DNA from 4 places in the Streptomyces sp. NBC_01717 genome. Region 3 is predicted to be linked to each of the others. Evidence: riboswitches for the same ligand, from Rfam matches in the RefSeq annotation. Region 3 holds a riboswitch; each other region holds the start of a gene.
The links. Region 3 has a riboswitch for cyclic di-AMP ahead of OHB49_RS35275 (C40 family peptidase). Riboswitches for the same ligand answer to the same signal wherever they lie in the genome.
Positions count from the first base shown of each region.

Region 1 (4,874 bases), 510 kb from region 3:
GAGGGCCGGGACATGGGCCCCGGAGTCGATCGGAGCGGCTGCGGAACCGAGCCCGGCCTGGGCCGGGGTGCTGTGACCCGCGAGGGCCACGGCTCCTAAAATAGAACCAGTTCCTGTGATGAATCTTCGACGCGATACGCCCTTGGGGCCTACATCACGCATGGTAGAGTCACTCATGTGACACGCCTCACTCTCGACAGAGTGAAACTGGTTCTACTGCCGTTTGCGTGTCAAGTCACTACATACCTGTGGGTAACTTGCGCCCACTCACGGCACGCCCCGGACACACCACGCCGTGCGTCAGCGCACAGCGGGCCGGTCCCGGCTCGGTGCCGCTCGACCGCCGCCGAGCGCCAAGCAGCGACTCAGGCAGCAGGGCCCGGTGACGGGTCGCGAACATCAGGCGAGGAAGCTGGAATCCACGGCCGATGCGGTAGCCCCATGAGGTGTTCGGACGGATTCGATCGTGACTCCTCACGCTCCGACAACAACTCCCCATATTCCGGAAGCAGATCGACCGGAATTGGCCGTAGCCTGCCCGCCATGAGCGAGAACAACGAGCCGTTGCTCGAGGAACCACCGGTCGCGGGCAACGAGATCGACACCCTGGTGGGTTCCCTGGAACGCCAGCGCAGGACGCTGGCGTGGAAGTGCGCGGGTCTGGACGCGGCCGGCCTGCGGACGACGGCCGCCGCCTCGAAGATCAGCCTGGGCGGGCTGCTCAAGCACCTGGCCCTCGTGGAGGACGACGTCTTGTCCCAGAAGCTGCTCGGGCGGGAGCCGGCTCCCCCGTGGGACACGGTGGACTGGGACGCCGATCCCGACTGGGAGTGGTCCTCGGCCGCCGGGGACACCCCCGAGCAACTCATGGCGCTCTGGCAGGACACTGCGGCCCGCTCCCGCGCCAACGTCCGGCAGGCGCTGGCCGAGGGTGGCGTCGGACACCTCGCGGCGTTCACCAACTCCCGCGGGCAGTCACCCAGTCTCCGGCGTCTGCTGATCGACCTCATCGAGGAGTACGCACGCCATGTCGGACACGCCGACCTCATCCGCGAATCCATCGACGGGCTCGTCGGGGAGGACCCGCCACGATGAGACCGACACTCTCGGACAGGCCGGTTCCGGTAGCGGCGGGGCGGTGATGATGCCAGGCATGGCCCAGCCGATCCCGGATGATCAGCTCGCGATCGTCCCCGCCGAAGAAGCATCGTGGGACGACCTGCAGACGATCTTCGGCACCACGGACTATCCGTCCATGTGCCAGTGCCAGCGCTTCAAGATCACGGGCTCCCAGTGGGGTTCGGTCCCCCTGGCCGAACGGGCCGAGCGCCTGCGTGAGCAGACCGGTTGCGGAAATGCCGGTGCGCCTTCGACAAGCGGTCTCGTCGCCTATCTGGACGACGAGCCGGTCGGATGGTGCGCGATCGAGCCCCGGACGTCCTACCCCCGCCTGCTCCGCGCCCGCGTCCCCTGGACCGGACGGCAGGAGGACAGGACCGACGACAGCGTCTGGGCCGTGACCTGTTTCGTCACCCGCAAGGGCTTCCGTCTGCGCGGCATCACGTACGCACTCGCGCGCGCCACGATCGGCTTCGCGCGCGACCGCGGGGCCCGCGCGGTCGAGGGCTACCCGATGATCACGCGGCCAGGGGTGGAAATCACCTGGGGCGAACTCCACGTCGGCAGCCGTGACGTCTTCGCCGACGCAGGGTTCGTCGAGGTGAGCAGGCCCACACCCAGGCGGGCCGTCATGCGGATCGACTTCTGATCGTCGCCCCGCGCCCCTGCTGATCGCGGCGGTCGACATGTGAATCCATCGAGCAGAGACAGGAACGGGTGGCGAGGCCCCCTCGGACCCTCGCCACCCGTCACTCCTGAACCGGTATCAACGCAACCGGGCGTCAGTACGCCCCGAACACGTTGTCGATCGAACCGTACTTGGCGGCGGCGTAGTTGCACGCAGCCGTGATGTTGGCGACCGGGTCGTAGGGGTCCATCGACGTGCCGGACACGTGGTAGGCCTTGAACGTGGGGTCGATGACCTGCAGGAGCCCCTTGGACGGCGTGCCCTTGGCGGCGTTCGAGTCCCAGTTGTTGATGGCCTTGGGGTTGCCCGAGGACTCGCGCATGATGTTGCGGTGGATGCCGTCGTAGCTGCCGGGGATGCCGTGCTGCGCCATGACAGCCAGCGACTCCTTGATCCAGCCGTCGAGGTCGTTCGTGTACGTCGTGGGCTTCGCGGCGGCGGGAGTGGCACTGCTCGCGGCGGGCTTGGACTCGACAGCCGGGGTCTCAGCCTTGGCACCGAGGGTCAGCTTCATGCCCGGGCTGATCAGGGCGGGGTTGGCTCCGATGACCTCGCGATTGTCCTGGTACAGCTGCTGCCAGCCACCACTCACGGAATGTCCAGTGGCGATCTTGTAAAGAGTGTCACCGGCTATCACGGAATAGACGGAGGGCGTGGCCTTCACAGCGGAAATTCCCTTGGCCGGGGCCACAGCGGGCGCCACAGTCTTTGTGACGGTGGCGACGGACTGTGCCGGCGCTGCCGAAGCAGTGGTCGCACCGATCACAGGAAGTGCGAGAGCGGCTCCGCCCGCGGTCACGGCGATGAAACCGCGACTCAGCGAACTGGACTTACGACGACGGTGGTTACCCGTTGCGGGCATGATGCATTCCTCTCCGTCGCCTACGAGGTGAGCTGTCGGGTTCAGGCTGGAGTTGCCTGGCCGTATGGGAATACGGCTTCACCCCTAGCCGTTCCGGATACCGGATCGGCTGCTTACCTGGGTCCCCCGCTCCTGCCGTACGTGGGTGGTCGGATTCCCGGACGGCGGCAGGATTCGGCGTTCCATCCGGATTGACGGTGACCGTAAGCGAGAAACTCCGACCTGAACAAGCCCCCACTTTTCGATCACAATTCATTTACAAGATCGAGTCGGGGAATTATCCGCAATCCACACCCGCCCGCGAAGCCAACTTTCTTTGCGGGGAAGGGAACCGAGCGGTACGCCGTTGCGTCCGCGGGCCGGGAAAGTGACTCTCACCACTCGGCCCGAAATGGGCGATTTGCCCGGCAGGCAGGACCTCGACCTGTGCGGATCATGCATTCACTGGCAAAGCGAGCAATTCCTATTCATTGCCAGAATTCCGACATTTAAGACATCTATGGGCGGGCGACCGTCCATCGACTCGTCGGGACGGGCGTCCCCCCGCGGGAGGCGACAGCTGATGCGGCAGCGCGTCACGCGCTCCACCGGCTGCGGCACACGAGCGGCCGCGCACCGGCCGGGGCGCGCAGGCTCACGCGAACGACGGTCCCGATGGGCGCAGGAGGTGCCGTACGCCCCATCGGCATGGCTGTCACGGTGCGCAAACGCCCTACCCGCCCGCCGGGGCCGTCCGGCAGCACGAGAGAAGTGATGGCCATGGGGAGCCCGGGGTGCTGATCATCGTGTCGCTGCGTCGCTCTCGCCGCGCGACCATCGCCCGGTCACCGGCTTGCCGCACACCAGCCGTCCGGACGAGGCGCATCGTGATCACCATCGCTGAGCCGGCGGTCGAGGAGCTCCGGCCGGATGAACCCGACGCGGCCTTCGAAGGCTGCCGGATCGACCTTCTTCAGCTTCTCGGCAATGCGGGAGCACACCGCAAGATCCTTCTCTTCGCCCCTTCGGACGAGTACTCCTCGGGCCCGCCCGGTTCGCGGAGGAATTCGGAATCGGTCGCACGACAGGCCGGAGCAATGCAGCGAGGCCTCTGCTCGGCGATGCGGGACAGCCTTCGACGGCAGTCAGTGCCTCGGCTGATCATGCGAATCCGTCCTCATCCTGCGCGTCGAAACCGGCAGTGCGCACGCCTGCTCCGGATGCAATACGGTAACGCCCCACTTTCCGCCTTGCGTTGGCGTTGATCCAGCGACCGCTGGAAGAAGGGGAAGTGCCACGGAGTCGAGAGGCAAGCATTCCACCCTTCGATTCCTTCCACCACAACCCTGTCCAACTCCATCCATTCATCAGAGGAGACGCCGTGTTGAAGCAAACCCTGCAAGTCGGCATGCGCTCGCGTGCACCCCTTGGCGCCTGGTGTGTTCCCACGTTGCGCGGCCCTCGTAATCGATTCGATCCGGCAAGAATTACGTCGCGTATCAGGTGCGTCGTGACGGAGTCGGGGCAAGGTCTATTCCGAACCGATTGAATCAGCCGATGTCACCTGAATCCCGATCAGCTGCCCTCCAGATCCACCATGTTCACCACATGAACGGGAAGTTGTACCGGTTGCGGACACAGGGCCTCGGCGTGAAGCCGGTTCGACCGCTTTCTGATCATGGAATGTCCAGGATGTGCAGCGGCCGGGTGGCGTCGCGGGTGTTCCTTCTGAGGGCGGCGGCGATGCCGTGGCGGCCGGTAAGGAGAAGGGCTCCGATGACGAGGTTGCGCCAGGTAGCCATGGCGCGGGGCCCGTTGCCCGTCCGGAGCTGTGAGGCGTCCTCGGCGAAGGTGGTGTCTCTGACGTGGTGCAGTGCCGTGAACCCACTCATTCGCTTTCACGCCGAGGCCCTGGAGCCGGGCTTTCCGCCACGCCGTCAGGGGCGGCTCGATCAGGGTCCATCGGGCGTCGGACAGAAGCGAGCGAAACGGACTGCAGGGCCTGCACGGCAGGAGGCGACGAAGTTCGCGTACTCCCCGAACCTGAGCAAGAAGGACAATGAGCAAAGCCGCCTTCTGGAACTTACCTGCGCAAACGCCCTCTCAGGTCGGTGTCGCTTCTTCAGTTGACCTGTCCATGAACGCTGGGGACTCCTGCATACTCATGCTCCCAGCGATCTTGCTCGGGACAAATTGGGGAGGGGCACAATGCCGCCGACGAACGTA
Region 1 covers NZ_CP109178.1:8,285,639-8,290,512, reverse strand. Annotated here, with positions in the region: gene OHB49_RS37525 (GMC oxidoreductase) at 1-162, opposite strand, end outside; gene OHB49_RS37520 (DinB family protein) at 544-1,095, shown strand; gene OHB49_RS37515 (GNAT family N-acetyltransferase) at 1,154-1,768, shown strand; gene OHB49_RS37510 (transglycosylase SLT domain-containing protein) at 1,902-2,669, opposite strand; cyclic di-AMP (ydaO/yuaA leader) riboswitch at 2,672-2,859, opposite strand; gene OHB49_RS37505 (hypothetical protein) at 3,494-3,649, opposite strand; gene OHB49_RS37500 (hypothetical protein) at 4,325-4,540, opposite strand.
Region 1: it holds a riboswitch for cyclic di-AMP, as region 3 does, so the genes downstream of both, OHB49_RS37510 (transglycosylase SLT domain-containing protein) here and OHB49_RS35275 (C40 family peptidase) in region 3, are expected to answer to the same signal.

Region 2 (4,874 bases), 2.8 Mb from region 3:
TCGCCGAGGCCGCCCGTGACCGGGCGAAGTTCCAGGCCGACGGCAACGCGTACACCGAACGGACCCTGGCTCAGGCGCAGGCCGACGCCAACACCGCCCGCGCCGCCTCGCTCCGGGACGGCAACCAGGAACTGATCGCTGCCAACCGCATCGTGGAGAACCTGCCGGCGCTGGCCGACGCGGCCGCCCGCGGGATGAAGGGGGCCAATCTCACCGTGCTCAACGGCACCAACGGGGTCAATGAGATGGCGGCGGGTGTGGTGGGCCAGGGGCTGGCCATTCTCCACTCGCTCCAACGCAGCGCGAGCGCGGGGAAACCGGCGGTCGGCGCGAAGCCGGCGCCGCGCATCACCGACTCGAACTGACCCGGTCGGGGCCGGGACGGGAAAGGTGCGGGAAGGGCGTCGGGGCCGTCCGATCGGGCAGCCATTTCATCGGTGGTCAGCAGTGCGTTCCTGATGGCGTACAGTTGTGTTTACCGACGCGGGGTGGAGCAGCTCGGTAGCTCGCTGGGCTCATAACCCAGAGGTCGCAGGTTCAAATCCTGTCCCCGCTACTGAAGAATCAGGCCCGGCATGCATTAAGCGTGCCGGGCCTGATTCGTGTTTTCCGTCCCCCCTTTGGCCGATGAGGAGTCGCCGCGCGACGCCGCTCCGGCAAACCTGGGAAGCGGGACGCATGTCCGCAGCCGTGCGCATACAGGTCAGGGTCAGCCGTGCGTGTGCCGTGCAGGGACAGCCGTGCGGGTACGGGGTATGAGACAGGGCACACCGCCCAGGACAGCACAGGGCGCGCCGGGCAGGAGACCACAGGTGGGGATGGCGAAGGAGCTGCGCGGGGGGCGGGCCCGGGGGCGTGCCAGGGGGCGTGCCGTGGTGCGCGGCTGGGCCTGGTGGTTCGTGCGTGCGCTGCCGTTTCTGATGATCGTCGGTGGGCTCGTGTTCGACTACCTCAGCCCACCGCCCTTCACCGCCGTCCCGATGTTCGTGGCCGCTCCGTTGATCGCCGCACCGTTCTTCTCGCTGACCAACACCGTCCTTACCGGCGTCGCCGCGATTTTCTCGATCCTCGCGCTGAGGTTGTCCAGCGGCACTCTGCTGCACATCGTGCCGTCCATCGAGCTCTCCACCGTGATCACGGTCTCGGGCCTCGCCGTCGTCATCAACCAGGTCGTACGCCGCGGCAACGAGCAGCTGGCTTCGGCGCGGGTCATCGCGGAGACCGCCATGCGGGCCGTGCTGCCGACGCCGTCCGAGCGGATCGGGGGACTCCATGTCGCCGCGCGGTACGAGGCTGCCCAGGCGGACGAATTCGTCGGTGGTGACCTGTTCGCCGTGGCGGAGAGCTCGTACGGAGTACGGCTCGTGGTCGGGGACGTGCGGGGCAAGGGGCTCGAAGCGGTCGGGACGGTGGCGGTGGTCATCGGCGCGTTCCGGGAGGCCGCCGAGCAGGAGGATTCGCTGGAGGGCGTGGCGCGGAGGCTGGAGCGGGCGCTGGCGCGGGAGGGGGCGAGGCAGGGCGGGATCGATCCGGTCGAGGGGTTCGTCACCGCCGTGCTCGCCGAGATTCCGCCTGGTGCGGCCGAGGTGCGGATCGTCAACCGCGGCCACCCCGAGCCGCTGCTGCTCCACCCCGACGGTTCGCTGGAGGTGTTGTTCCCGACGGTGCCCGCGCTGCCGCTCGGCATGGACCTGGGGGTGTGGACGGACCGGGCCGACGTATGGGAGCTGGCCACCGGGATGACGCTGCTCGCGTACACGGACGGACTCTCCGAGGCGCGCGACGCCCAAGGGGTCTTCTACGATCCGGCGGCCCGGCTGCGCGGGCGGATCTTTCCCGGGCCCGAGGAGCTGCTGTCCGCGCTGGCCGACGACGTACGGCTGCACACCGGCGGCAGATCCACCGACGACATGGCGCTGCTCGCGGTCGCACGTCCCGCGCAGGGGCAGCCGAAGCGGCGCAGAACTGTGAAGATCGTGGGCCGGGATGCGAGTGAGGAAGGGCTGAGTCGGTGAAGGGGCTTCGCAGGGCGATGCCACCGTGCGTAATCGAAAGGCCTCGCTCCGCATAACATTTGACGCAACGTCAGAAACCGGGTAGTGGCTGAGTGGCGATCAACTCGCCCGTTTCCGCCCGATTGTGTCCCGTAAAGTCCAGGCCAAGGGCGTTAACGATCAGTGGGAACGGCTTGGAATCGGACCCGTCCGTCTATTAACGTTCGATAACGCAGCGCGGTTGTCCCAGCCGTCGTCAGTGGCGGCACCGTGCGCGAGCGCCGAATTCCGTAAGGGAACCGGGGAACCACCTACATGGGGTGAATCGGACACCTGTGTCTCGTGAGAGGCAGAGGGATCCGTAGGAGACCTTCCTGCTCCGAACCCGTCAGCTAACCCGGTAGGCGAGAAGGAAGGAAAGGAGTGCGCCCCCGTGGCGTCCAACAAGCCTGCCCCCGAAGCCCCCTCCCGGTTCGGCTCCGACTTCACGACCGAGTACGGAACCGAGCAGAGAACCGATTTCGGCGCCGAGTTCACCACTGAATTCGCGACCGACGGTTTCGGTGAGACCGACCGGGCGTGGGAGGAATGGAACCCCACCGAGGAGTCCGTCCGCCCCGTGCGCGGCAGGCACCGCGTCGTCAAGCAGCGCAACGGGCTCGCCCGCAGCTCCACGGTGCTCGGAGTCGGCGTCATCGCGGCCGTGGGCGCGGGTGGCATGGCCACCGCGCAGAGCAAGCCGCCGGTCTCCATCTCCCTTCCCGACTCTCTCGCGGACAACCTCCCCGACGCCAAGTCCCTTCCCGGCGTGGGCGCCCTGTTCTCCGACGAGTCCGCCACCGACCAGGCGAAGTCCGCGGCTGCCACCGCCCCGCTCACCAGTGCCGGCATCACCACCGCCGAGGCCGAGCAGGGCACCACCGACGCCGGTGAGGCGCTGCGAGCCCGCATCCTCCAGCAGGCCGAGCAGCAGCAGAACGCCGCCGAAGCGGAGATCAAGGCCGCCGAGGAGAAGGCCGCCGCGGAGAAGGCCGCCGCCGAGGCCAAGGCGAAGCAGGACGTCGCAGAGGCCAAGGCCGCCGCCGAGAAGAAGAAGGCGGAGGAAGCGGCGAAGGCGAAGGCCGAGGCCGCACGGCTTGCCAAGCTCGCCGCCTCCTACGCCATCCCCACCTCCTCGTACACGATCACCTCGACCTTCGGTGAAGCCGGTTCGATGTGGTCCTCCGGTTACCACACCGGCCTCGACTTCGCGGCGCCGACCGGCACCCCGATCAAGGCCGTCCACAGCGCCACCGTCAAGTCGGCGGGCTGGTCCGGTTCGTACGGCTACCGCACGGTCCTGGAGCTCGAGGACGGTACGGAGCTGTGGTTCTGCCACCAGTCGTCGATCGACGTCAGCGTCGGCCAGAAGGTCACCACGGGTGACACCATCGGCCGTGTCGGAGCCACCGGCAACGTGACCGGACCCCACCTCCACCTGGAGGTCCACACCCCGGACGGCACCGGCATCGACCCGATGACCTGGCTGCGCGACAAGGGCCTCACCGTCTGAGCCCGCGCCGGTTCTCCGGCCCCGCGAACCCGGCAGTCCTGACGCTCCCCCCCGACGTCAGGGCTGCCGGTCTGCTGTCCCCGGTCCTTGCGACGCCGGTGCCGACGCCCGTGCGGATGCCCGTGCGGATCCCCTTTCATCCCCCGGTACGGAATAGCGGCCGCGGCGGAGTCCGTTGATCCATTCATGACTTCTCTTCGTAAGCTCGGCTCTTCCGACCTCCAGGTCTTCCCGCTCGCGCTCGGTGGCAACGTCTTCGGCTGGACCGCCGACGAGGCGCAGTCGTTCGCCGTACTCGACGCGTACGTCGCGGCGGGTGGCAACTTCCTGGACACCGCCGACGCGTACTCCGCGTGGATCCCCGGCAACGAGGGCGGCGAGTCGGAGACGGTCATCGGCAAGTGGCTCGCCGCACGCTCCAACCGCTCCGACATCGTCGTCGCCACCAAGGTCGGCGCCCACCCCGCGTACAAGGGGCTCTCCGCCGCCACCATCAAGGCCGCGGCCGAGGAGTCGCTGCGCCGGCTGGGCACCGACCACATCGACCTCTACTACACGCACTTCGACGACGAGACCGTCCCGGTCGAGGAGATCATCACCGCCCTCGACCAGCTGGTGAAGGACGGCAAGGTGCGCGAGATCGCCGCCTCCAACATCAGCCCGGAGCGGCTCCAGGCGTCTCTGGACTTCTCCGAGCGCGAGGGGCTCGCACGTTACGTCGCCCTGCAGCCGCACTACAACCTCGTCTCCCGCGACACGTACGAGGGCGAGCTCCAGGAGACGGCCGCCCGCGCCGGGCTCGCCGCCGTCCCGTACTTCGCCCTGGCCTCGGGCTTCCTCACCGGCAAGTACCGTCCGGGTGCGTCGGTGGAGAGCGCGCGGGCCGAGAAGGCCGGCCAGTACCTGGCGTCGGAGCGCGGTCAGAAGGTCCTGGCCGCACTCGACAAGGTCGCCAAGGAGCGCGGCGCCGAGGTCGCGACCGTCGCCCTGTCCTGGCTCGCCGCCCGTCCGACCGTCGCCGCGCCGATCGCCTCGGCCCGTACGGTCGAGCAGGTGCCCGCACTGGTGGCCGTGGCCGACCTTCAGCTGACCGAACAGGAACTGGCGGAGCTCACCGAGGCGTCGGCCTGAGCCCTCACCGGGAGCGCGGGGGCGGGACGCTGCCGTACGGCGGCCGGGCATACGGCTGCTGGGCGTGGGGTGGCAGCTACGGGTTCGGGCGGTAGCCGCCGTACTGCGGGTACGGGGCCGGCCCCGTAGGTATGTACCGGGGGCGCAGGCGGCCAGTCGCCTGCGCCGCGTAGGTCAGCGCGGGTCCGGCCACCTCC
Region 2 covers NZ_CP109178.1:5,011,252-5,016,125, forward strand. Annotated here, with positions in the region: gene OHB49_RS22705 (SPFH domain-containing protein) at 1-365, shown strand, start outside; tRNA gene OHB49_RS22710 (tRNA-Met) at 483-556, shown strand; gene OHB49_RS22715 (PP2C family protein-serine/threonine phosphatase) at 819-2,015, shown strand; cyclic di-AMP (ydaO/yuaA leader) riboswitch at 2,264-2,416, shown strand; gene OHB49_RS22720 (M23 family metallopeptidase) at 2,428-3,546, shown strand; gene OHB49_RS22725 (aldo/keto reductase) at 3,733-4,677, shown strand; gene OHB49_RS22730 (PrsW family intramembrane metalloprotease) at 4,754-4,874, opposite strand, start outside.
Region 2: it holds a riboswitch for cyclic di-AMP, as region 3 does, so the genes downstream of both, OHB49_RS22720 (M23 family metallopeptidase) here and OHB49_RS35275 (C40 family peptidase) in region 3, are expected to answer to the same signal.

Region 3 (4,874 bases):
CCGGAGGAGAGGCTTCATCATGTTCCGCCCTGCCGCCCGTTACGTACTGCCCGAGTTCACCGAGCGCACGACCGACGGGACCCGCACCCTCGACCCGTACTCGAAGCTGCTCGCCGAACGGATCGTCTTCCTCGGCACCCCGGTCGACGACACCGCCGCCACCGACCTGATCGCGCAGTTCATGTACCTGGAACACGCGGCACCCGACCGCCCCATCTCCCTCTACATCAACTCCCCCGGCGGCTCGTTCGACGCCATGGCAGCGATCTACGACACGATGGAGTACCTCACCTGCGAGATGGAGACCTTCTGCCTCGGACAGGCCGGTTCCAGCGCGGCCCTGCTGCTCGCCGCGGGTGCCCCCGGCCGGCGGCACGCCCTCCCCGGGGCCAGGGTCGTCGTGCAGCAGCCCGCGCTTCCCGAGCCGCTGCAGGGCCAGCCGTCCGATCTCGAGATCGAGGCACGGGAACTGATCCGCGTCCGTGAGCAGCTCACCCTCCTGCTGGCCCGTCACACCGGCCGAGCTGCCGAGCGGATCGCCGCGGACATCGAGCGCGATCTCATCCTCGACGCCCCGGGCGCCAAGGCGTACGGCCTGGTGGACCACGTACTGGAGAACCGCAAGACCTCGCTCCCGCCGAACGGTGCGAGGTGAACACCCGATGCAGCCACCGGAGTTCCCGCCGTTGCCCGCACTGACGCGCGCCGAGGGCGAGTTCATCGACTGTTACCTGGAAGTGCTCGACCAGTTGGGGCGGATCAACCCCGCCCACGGCAGCGACACCTACGGCGCGCTGCGCGCGGCGCAGGCACTCGCCTCTCGGGCCGTCGGCCTGCGGAACGCACTCGCGTTGATGCACGAGCGCGGTGAAGGGCAGATCCACGCCGCCACCTTGGCGCGGGCGCTCCGCGTGTTGGACGGGGAGCGGCGGGCCCGGCGGGTCACCGTGCCCCCTGCCCAGACGAGTTGATCAACTCCCTTCCGCGACACGCCCGGCGGCCTGATCAAAATTCCTCGCTCGTTCGGCGTAGGAGATCCCCCGCGCGAGGGATTATTCAACTTGCGCCTCCGGCGTGACCGGTGAACGGACTCTGCTCTTCCGCCGCTGGTACGGGACCGGTCGGGGCGATCCGCCGGGTTCACAGAACTACCGTACCCACCCGTACGGATCAATCACGACTAATCTTCCATATCGCTACCAATCCTAGGAAATCCGGCACTCGGTGAGTCAAGATCCGTGGGACGACAAGCCCCCGCCACCGCGGCGGGGCGGTCCGGGTGGACGCCGAGTCCTGCCGCCGCCCGGATGCCTGGTCGACAGAAGTGGATCGGCAGGAGTGGAGGACCCGAGCACAACGGGTCGACCGGACATCCGGTCGACCCTCGGGGTGAAGCCGCCGAATGCGGCCGGGCAACTTCGCCAGCCCGAACCCGACAGGTCATCCTTCACAGGCGGCTGACGAAGGGTTGCGCATGAGTGCGCAGGTTCATGTCCCGTCTCTGCTCACCCGGGCCGGCACCGCCACGGTTCTGACGCTCGCCGCCGTCGGCGGCTCCGTGATCGCCCCCGGCAGTGTGGCCGAAGCCCAGGCCGTGGCTCGTTCGGCGAAGGCGCTCAACATCGCCGCGTCGAAGAAGGGATCGCCGTACCGGTACGGGGCCACGGGTCCCCACCGCTTCGACTGTTCGGGTCTGACGATGTACGCGTTCAAAAGGGTGGGCAAGAAGCTCCCCCGCACCGCCCAGCAGCAGTACAACAAGACCCGGCACATCTCGGCCTCACAGCGGCGCCGCGGCGATCTGGTCTTCTTCCACTGGGGGCCCAGCGTCTTCCACGTGGGGATCTACGCCGGTAGGGGCAGGATCTGGCACTCGCCGAAGACCGGCGCCGTGGTGCGGCTGGAGAAGATCTGGACGAGGAGTGTCTGGTACGGACGGGTCCGCTGACCTCCGCCTCTTCCGCCTTTTGGGCTGCCGGTCACCTCCGCCGGTCAGTGCAGCAGGGGCCCGGTGACCAACGCCAGCCCCAGCGCGGTGAGCGCCGCGCCGCTGCCGCCCTCGATGGCGCGGGCGGCACGCGGCCGGCGCAGCCACCGGCCCAGGCGGTCCACCAGGAGTGCCACGGCCGGGAACCAGATCAGCGCGAGCAGCACGACGACGGTGGCCAGCAGCAGGGTCCGGGGCACGGGCGGCTGCCCGTCCGGAACGAACTGCGGCAGCAGGCTGAGAAAGAGCACGGGCGCCTTCGGATTGAGGGCGTTGGTCAGAAAGCCCTGGCGCAGCGCGCGTCGGGCTCCGGTCACGGAAGGCCGACCGGCCCGCCCCGCGTCCGAGCCCGAGTCCGCGTCCGAGCCCCCGTCCGTGGTCCGGCGCCGTGCCGCGTGCAGGGCGCTGATCCCGAGATAGAGGACGTACGCCCCGCCGAGAATCTGCACGGTACGGAACAGCGCGGGCACGGTGACCAGAACCGCCGCGAGCCCGGCGACGGCCAGCGCGGTGTGGACGAGCAGTCCGCCGGCAACGCCGAGCGCCGTCGCCACCCCGGCCACGCGTGAGGCGAGAGCGTTCCGTACGACCACGGTGAAGTCGGCGCCCGGCAGTGCCACCATCCCGGCGGCGACCCCTATGAAGGCGATCAGTTGTGCATCCATGGGTCCACCATGGACCGCGGTAGCCTTCACCATGTACTTGCAATCTTCTGGGTGGGCCAAAAGGAACGCTTAATGTTCGACCCGACACGCCTTTCGGCACTGGTGGCGGTCGCCGAGGCCGGTTCGATCACGCGCGCCGCCGCCCGGCTCGGCTACACCGCTCCCGCGCTCTCCCAGCAGCTCGCCAAGCTGGAGCGGGAGGCGGGCGCCACGCTGCTGGTCCGCCACCACCGCGGCGCGCGTCTTACGGCCGCGGGCGAGCTGCTGGTCGTACGCGCCCGACGAGTCCTCGACGAGATGGACCAGGCCCGGCACGAACTGACCCGGCTCGCCGGGCTCTCCGGCGGACGCCTCCGGGTCGGCACGTTCACCACCGCGGGCGTCCATCTGCTGCCGCCCGTACTGAGCGCCTTCCGCCGCGCCCACCCCGACGTGGAACTGACCGTCGCGGACTACGAGCCACCTGACGGAATCGCGGCGGTGGCCGCGGGCGAGGTCGATCTCGCGCTGACCCACGCGTACGAGCCGGCGTCCGCGGTGCCGCTGCCGTCCGGCCTCTGCGTCGAACCGCTGCTGGTCGAGGAGCTGCTGCTGATCACGGCGGTCGGACAGATGCTGTCCGGGGGAACGGGGCGACTGCCGGTGACGGAACTGGCCGGCCGGCCGCTGATCAGCAGCGCTCCGGCCCATCCGCCCCGCCGGGGGGTGGAGAACGCCCTGGCCGAGGCGGGGGCGACACCTGCCGTGGTGTGCGAGTCACCGGGCTATGCGCTGGTGTGCGCCCTGGTCAGTGCGGGGATCGGGATGGCGGTGGTGCCTGAGATGGTCGCCGCCATGGCGCCGACGCCCCTGTCCGTGCGACGGCTGGAACCCGCGGCTTTCCGGCGGACCATCTCGGTGGTGCACCACGGCGACCGGGCGAGTGGGGCGGCCGCGACGCTCTGCGCACTGCTGCGCGGCGGCTTCGGCAGGGCTGCTGGGCAGTGACCGTGCGTCGCGACGACCGGCGACGCCACCGACTGCCGGCTGCCGGCTGCCGGCTGATGGAAACGTGACGGCCGGACCTGAGTCCGGGTCCGCGAGGACGGCGGTCAGGTCTGGACGGGGAGCGTCCAGGGGAGCTCGATCCAGACGGTCTTGCCTCCCTCGGCGGTCGGCGTGACCGTGAGGCGTCCGCCGCATTCCTTGGCCAGACAGCGAATGATCACCATGCCGCGCCCGTTGTCCTGCCGCACGGCGGCGGGCAGTCGCTGGGGCCAGCGGGGATGACTGTCCGTCACCCCGAGATGCAGTTGCTCCTCCCGCTCCAGCCGCAGGTCCACGGTGAAGGTGGGCGACTGACCGAAGGTGTGCTGGACGGCGTTGGTGGTGAGCTCGGAGACGATGAGCCGGATGGCGTCGGCAGTCTCCGTGTCATCGGGGAGACCCCAGTCGGCGAGCACTTCCGCCACGTACCTGCGGGCCGAGGAGACCGAGAGCGGCTCGCTCGGCAGAGTGACGCTTGCTTCTTGATGGTCTGCCATGGCGAGCCGTCCTTTTCCCGCCCGGACCGACTCGCGATCGACCCGGGATGCGCTTCGCGCCAGACTGCCACTGATGCGGCCCTCCATGACGGCGATCCACCAAGATATGCATATATCTGTCGCTCGAAGCGGTGAACTCGGGCCCCGAACACCGCACATGGGCGGCAAGATGGCCCCTCGGCACGAGAGGGAGGGAGGCCGGTATGCAGCACGGTCCCGCGGTGCGCCGCCGCAAGCTCGGGGAGGAGCTGCGGAGTCTGCGCCACACGTCCGGACTGACGAGTCGCGACGCGGCACAGCTGCTCGGTTGGCATCAGTCGAAGGTGAGTCGGATCGAGACCGGTACCAGCGGTGTGAGACCGGCCGATGTGAGTCGGCTGCTGGATGCCTACGGTCTGGACGACCCACAGTTACGGACGCTCCTTGAGACGCTCGCGGGCTCGGCGGGCGGTGGTGGAACCGGCTGGTGGCACGCCTACCGCGGTCTCATCCCACCCCAGTACCGGGACTTCATCAGTCTGGAGTCCCAGGCCCGAACCGCCCGCACGCTGGAGACCTCGGTGGTGCCGGGGCTCCTGCAGACCGCCGACTACGCGCGTGCGGTGACCCGTGCTTCGCTGGACGGACTGCCCGCCGGCCAGTTGGACTCGCTGGTGGAGGTGCGGCTCGCCCGGCAGGGGGTGCTCCGGACCGATCCGC
Region 3 covers NZ_CP109178.1:7,780,100-7,784,973, reverse strand. Annotated here, with positions in the region: gene OHB49_RS35285 (ATP-dependent Clp protease proteolytic subunit) at 20-655, shown strand; gene OHB49_RS35280 (hypothetical protein) at 663-971, shown strand; cyclic di-AMP (ydaO/yuaA leader) riboswitch at 1,299-1,471, shown strand; gene OHB49_RS35275 (C40 family peptidase) at 1,475-1,948, shown strand; gene OHB49_RS35270 (LysE family translocator) at 1,993-2,652, opposite strand; gene OHB49_RS35265 (LysR family transcriptional regulator) at 2,725-3,639, shown strand; gene OHB49_RS35260 (ATP-binding protein) at 3,744-4,175, opposite strand; gene OHB49_RS35255 (helix-turn-helix domain-containing protein) at 4,379-4,874, shown strand, end outside.

Region 4 (4,874 bases), 3.8 Mb from region 3:
GGCGGGCCCGCGGAGGTCCGACGGCGACGCCGGCAGGGGGAGCCGCGCGCCGCCGGACTCTTCGGCGGGGTGACCGGGCCGCCGTCCGGGTGCGGAGCGTCGGAGAAGCCGGTCACCTGGATAGGGACGCTAAACCCGGGGCACGAGGAAGAGTCGTAATGACGGCTATTGCCCGAATTTGGCGAGGCGATGTCATCAAGTGATCGGAGAAAACGCACCAGAGTCAGGCAATTGGTGCAGATGTAAGTGAAACACCAAGGAGCCCCCACCTCGCCGGAGAGCGGTGCTATGGCCCCGGCTAGGCTGCGGCCCCATGGACGTACTCATCAATGTCTTCGTCGCGCTGCACATCATCGGTATCGCCGCACTCCTGGGCGGCTTCCTGACCCAGATGAAGGCGATGGGTGCGGGCACCGCCCGCTTCGTCCCGGCGATGCTCCACGGTGCGCTGACCATGCTGGTCACCGGCATCGCACTGGTCGGGCTCAACCAGGCGGACGACCAGCCGGTCAACAACATCAAGATCGGTGTGAAGCTGGCGGTCCTGGTCGTGATCCTCGCGCTGGTGTACGTCAAGCGGGACGAGGAGAAGGTCGAGAAGGGCGTCTTCGCGGCGGTCGGCGGGCTGACGGTCGCCAACATCTTCATCGCGACGCTCTGGACCTGAGCCGGCCGCTGCCGCCCGGGTCGGTCCCTGTCCTTCATGGCGCGAGCCCCCGCCGGATCCTTCCGGCGGGGGCTCGTCGCTGTCCGGGGCCGCGACTACGCGGGCCGCACGCTGCCGTATATCGGCATGTAGTAGATCGACTCCTCGCGGACGTTCGCGCCCGGCTTCGGAGCGTGGATCATCATGCCGTCGCCCTTGTAGATGCCGACGTGGCTGATGTCGTCGTAGAAGAAGACGAGGTCGCCCGGCTGCAGATCCGCCGTCGCGATCCGCGTGCCGATCTTCACCTGGTCCCAGGTGGTGCGGGGTATGTCGACGCCCGCCGCCTTCCAGGCGGCCTGGGTCAGCCCCGAGCAGTCGTACGACGACGGGCCCGTCGCACCCCAGACGTACGGCTTGCCCAACTGGGCGCGGGCGAAGGCGAGGACCTTGTCGGCCTTCGTGGTGGCGCTGCTGTCCGATCCGGTCCCGGTCCCCGTGTCGCCGCCGGATCCGGCCTGGTTCGCGGCCTCCTCGGCCTTACGGTCCGCCTCGGCCTTGGCGGCCGCCTGCTGACGGGCCAGCTCCTCGGCCTTGCGCTTGGCCTCCGCCTCCTTCTTCCGCTCCAGCGCCGCGAGCCGCGCCTTCTCCTCGGCCGTCAGCTTCGACAGCATCGCGCGGGCCTCGCCCAGCTTCTTCTGGACGTTCTCCTTGCTGGTCCGCAGCGTGGCCTGCGACTCGGTGAGCGTCTCCAGACTCTTCGCCGCCTCGGCGCGCTTCTTCGACGCCGCGGCCTGCTGCGTACGGAAGTCCGTGACCGCCTTCTGCTGTCGGCCCGCCATCCGGGCCATCAGCTGGTTCTCGTCGAAGTACGACTGCGGGTCGTCGGCCAGGAAGAAGGTGGCGCTCGGCGCGATGGAGCCGGTGCGGTACTGAGCCGCCGCGTAGTTGCCGAGCGCCCTGCGCGCATCGTTCAGCTTGCCGGCACGCTTCGCGACGTCGTCCAGCAGCGCGTCGACCTTGCCCCGCTGCGCGGCGGAGGCCTCCTTCGCCTGGTTGTACTGCTGGGTCGCGGTGCCCGCCTGCCGGTAGAGGTCGTCGACCTTCTTCTGCACGTCCTCGATGCTGGGCTTCGGCGAGGCCGGGGCGGCCGTGGCGCTCTGTGTGGAGAGCAGGGTCACACCCGCCAGGGCGGCCGTCGTGAGCCCGACGGCGGGCGTGGTGGAGCGCACCCGGGTGCGCGGTTTGCGATGCGACGCCAAGGCCGGCATCTCCTTCCGTGGACCGCCTACCGGGTTAGCTGTCGGGTTCGGGCGGAACGGAAGGCTGCCCTACGGTCCGGATGTGGAGATATGGACCGATTCACCCCGGTGATGCATGTGGGTCCCCGGCTCCGAACTCCCGCGAGGGCAGCCCGGATTCGGCGTGGGGGCCCGCGCGGCGTGGTTCGCCTCAGGGGGTACGGGCCGCCCGACCGAGCACGCTAGCCAACCCGTGGTGCTGCTGTGAAGGTTGATGTTCGATATGCCCGATACATTTTCGTGACCTTGGCGACGGGGGCCGGGGTGCGGGCCGCGCGGCCCCCTCCTCCCTTACGCGGTGTGGGCGCGCGGTCTCCGTATGTGCCCGTGCGCCGGGTGCGGTTCGCCATGCGGCCGCACGGTGTCGGTGCGGCGGCCTAGACTCGTCAAGCGATGAGCAGCCTCTTTGACGACAGCTTCCTGGCCGGCCTCCAGCACTCGGAGGAAGAGCCCCCGCCGCCCCCCGAGGACTCCGCACCCGAAGCGGTGCCGGAGGACCTCTTCGCGGGCGTGTTCGACGCGCCCCCGCCGTCCAGGGACGCGTACTACCGGGACGGCGCCCACCGCCCCGTCATCGACGCCGCCGCCCTGCTCGACGGGTTGAACACCGAGCAGCGCGCCGCCGTCGTGCACGCAGGGTCGCCGCTGCTCATCGTGGCCGGAGCCGGCTCCGGCAAGACCCGGGTGCTCACCCACCGCATCGCCCATCTGCTGGCCGAGCGCGGGGTGCACCCCGGCCAGATCCTGGCGATCACCTTCACCAACAAGGCCGCGGGCGAGATGAAGGAGCGCGTCGAGCAGCTCGTCGGACCGCGCGCCAACGCCATGTGGGTCATGACGTTCCACAGTGCGTGCGTACGGATCCTGCGCCGTGAGTCGAAGAAGCTCGGCTTCACCTCGTCGTTCTCGATCTACGACGCCGCCGACTCCAAGCGGCTGATGGCCCTGGTCTGCCGCGATCTGGACCTCGATCCGAAGCGCTTCCCGCCGAAGTCGTTCACGGCGAAGGTCTCGAACCTGAAGAACGAGCTGATCGACGAGGAGACCTTCGCCGGGCAGGCCGCGGACGGATTCGAGAAGACGCTCGCCCAGGCCTACGCGATGTACCAGTCCCGGCTGCGCGAGGCCAACGCACTGGACTTCGACGACATCATCATGACGACGGTCCACCTGCTCCAGGCGTTCCCCGATGTCGCCGAGCACTACCGCCGCCGCTTCCGGCACGTCCTCGTCGACGAGTACCAGGACACCAACCACGCGCAGTACACGCTCGTACGCGAACTGGTGGGCCCCGCCGGACCGGCCGACGCCCCCGCCGAGCTGTGCGTCGTGGGTGACGCGGACCAGTCGATCTACGCCTTCCGCGGCGCGACCATCCGCAACATCCTCCAGTTCGAGGAGGACTACCCGAACGCGACGACGATCCTGCTGGAGCAGAACTACCGCTCCACGCAGACGATCCTCTCCGCGGCCAACGCGGTCATCGAACGCAACGAGAGCCGCCGCCCCAAGAACCTCTGGACGAACGCGGGCGAGGGCGCCCGGATCACCGGCTATGTCGCCGACACCGAGCACGACGAGGCGCAGTTCGTCGCCGACGAGATCGATCGGCTGACCGACGCGGGCGACGCCAAGGCGGGCGATGTCGCCATCTTCTACCGGACGAACGCGCAGTCCCGCGTCTTCGAAGAGATCTTCATCCGCGTCGGCCTGCCCTACAAGGTCGTCGGCGGCGTGCGCTTCTACGAGCGCAAGGAGGTCCGGGACATCCTGGCCTACCTCCGGGTCCTCGCCAACCCCGAGGACACCGTCCCGCTGCGCCGCATTCTGAACGTGCCGAAGCGCGGCATCGGCGACCGCGCCGAGGCGATGATCGACGCCCTGTCGCTGCGCGAGAAGATCACGTTCCCGCAGGCGCTGCGCCGCGTCGACGAGGCGTACGGGATGGCGGCCCGCTCCGCCAATGCCGTCAAGCGGTTCAACACGCTGATGGAGGAGCTGCGCACGATCGTCGAGTCGGGCGCGGGCCCCGCAGTGGTGCTGGAGGCGGTCCTGGAGCGGACCGGCTATCTCGCGGAACTCCAGGCGTCCACCGACCCGCAGGACGAGACCCGCATCGAGAACCTTCAGGAACTCGCGGCCGTCGCGCTCGAGTTCGAGCAGGAGCGAGGGGAGTCCGACGCAGGGGAAGGCGCGAGTGCGGGCACGCTCGCCGAATTCCTGGAGAAGGTCGCGCTCGTCGCCGACTCCGACCAGATCCCCGACGAGGACACGGACGGCTCCGGTGTCATCACGCTGATGACACTGCACACCGCGAAGGGCCTCGAATTCCCGGTGGTGTTCCTGACCGGCATGGAGGACGGCGTCTTCCCGCACATGCGCGCGCTGGGACAGGTCAAGGAGCTGGAGGAGGAGCGGCGCCTCGCCTATGTCGGGATCACCCGGGCCCGTGAGCGGCTCTATCTGACCCGGGCGGCGATGCGCAGTGCGTGGGGGCAGCCCTCGTACAACCCGCCGTCGCGGTTCCTCGAGGAGATTCCGGACCAGCATCTGCAGTGGAAGCGGACCGGGCCGATGGCGGCCCCGGCCGGACCGACGTCGGGGATCACGTCGTCGCTGTCCTCGTCGCGCTCGCGCTCGGGCCCCTCGGGTTTCGCGACCCGGCGCACCTCGGACAAGCCGACGATCACGCTGGTGGTCGGGGACCGGGTCACGCACGACCAGTTCGGGCTCGGCACGGTGACGGCGGTCGAGGGGATCGGCGACCAGGCGAAGGCGACGGTCGACTTCGGGGACGAACGGCCGAAGAAGCTGCTGCTGCGGTACGCGCCGGTGGAGAAGCTCTAGGAACACCCCGGGGGCACTGACGGCGGTGGTGGCGGGCGCGGGGTGCCTGCCACCAGGGTGCCTGTCACCGGGCGGGCGCC
Region 4 covers NZ_CP109178.1:3,969,586-3,974,459, reverse strand. Annotated here, with positions in the region: gene OHB49_RS17805 (hypothetical protein) at 314-667, shown strand; gene OHB49_RS17800 (C40 family peptidase) at 763-1,908, opposite strand; cyclic di-AMP (ydaO/yuaA leader) riboswitch at 1,916-2,082, opposite strand; gene pcrA (DNA helicase PcrA) at 2,341-4,794, shown strand.
Region 4: it holds a riboswitch for cyclic di-AMP, as region 3 does, so the genes downstream of both, OHB49_RS17800 (C40 family peptidase) here and OHB49_RS35275 (C40 family peptidase) in region 3, are expected to answer to the same signal.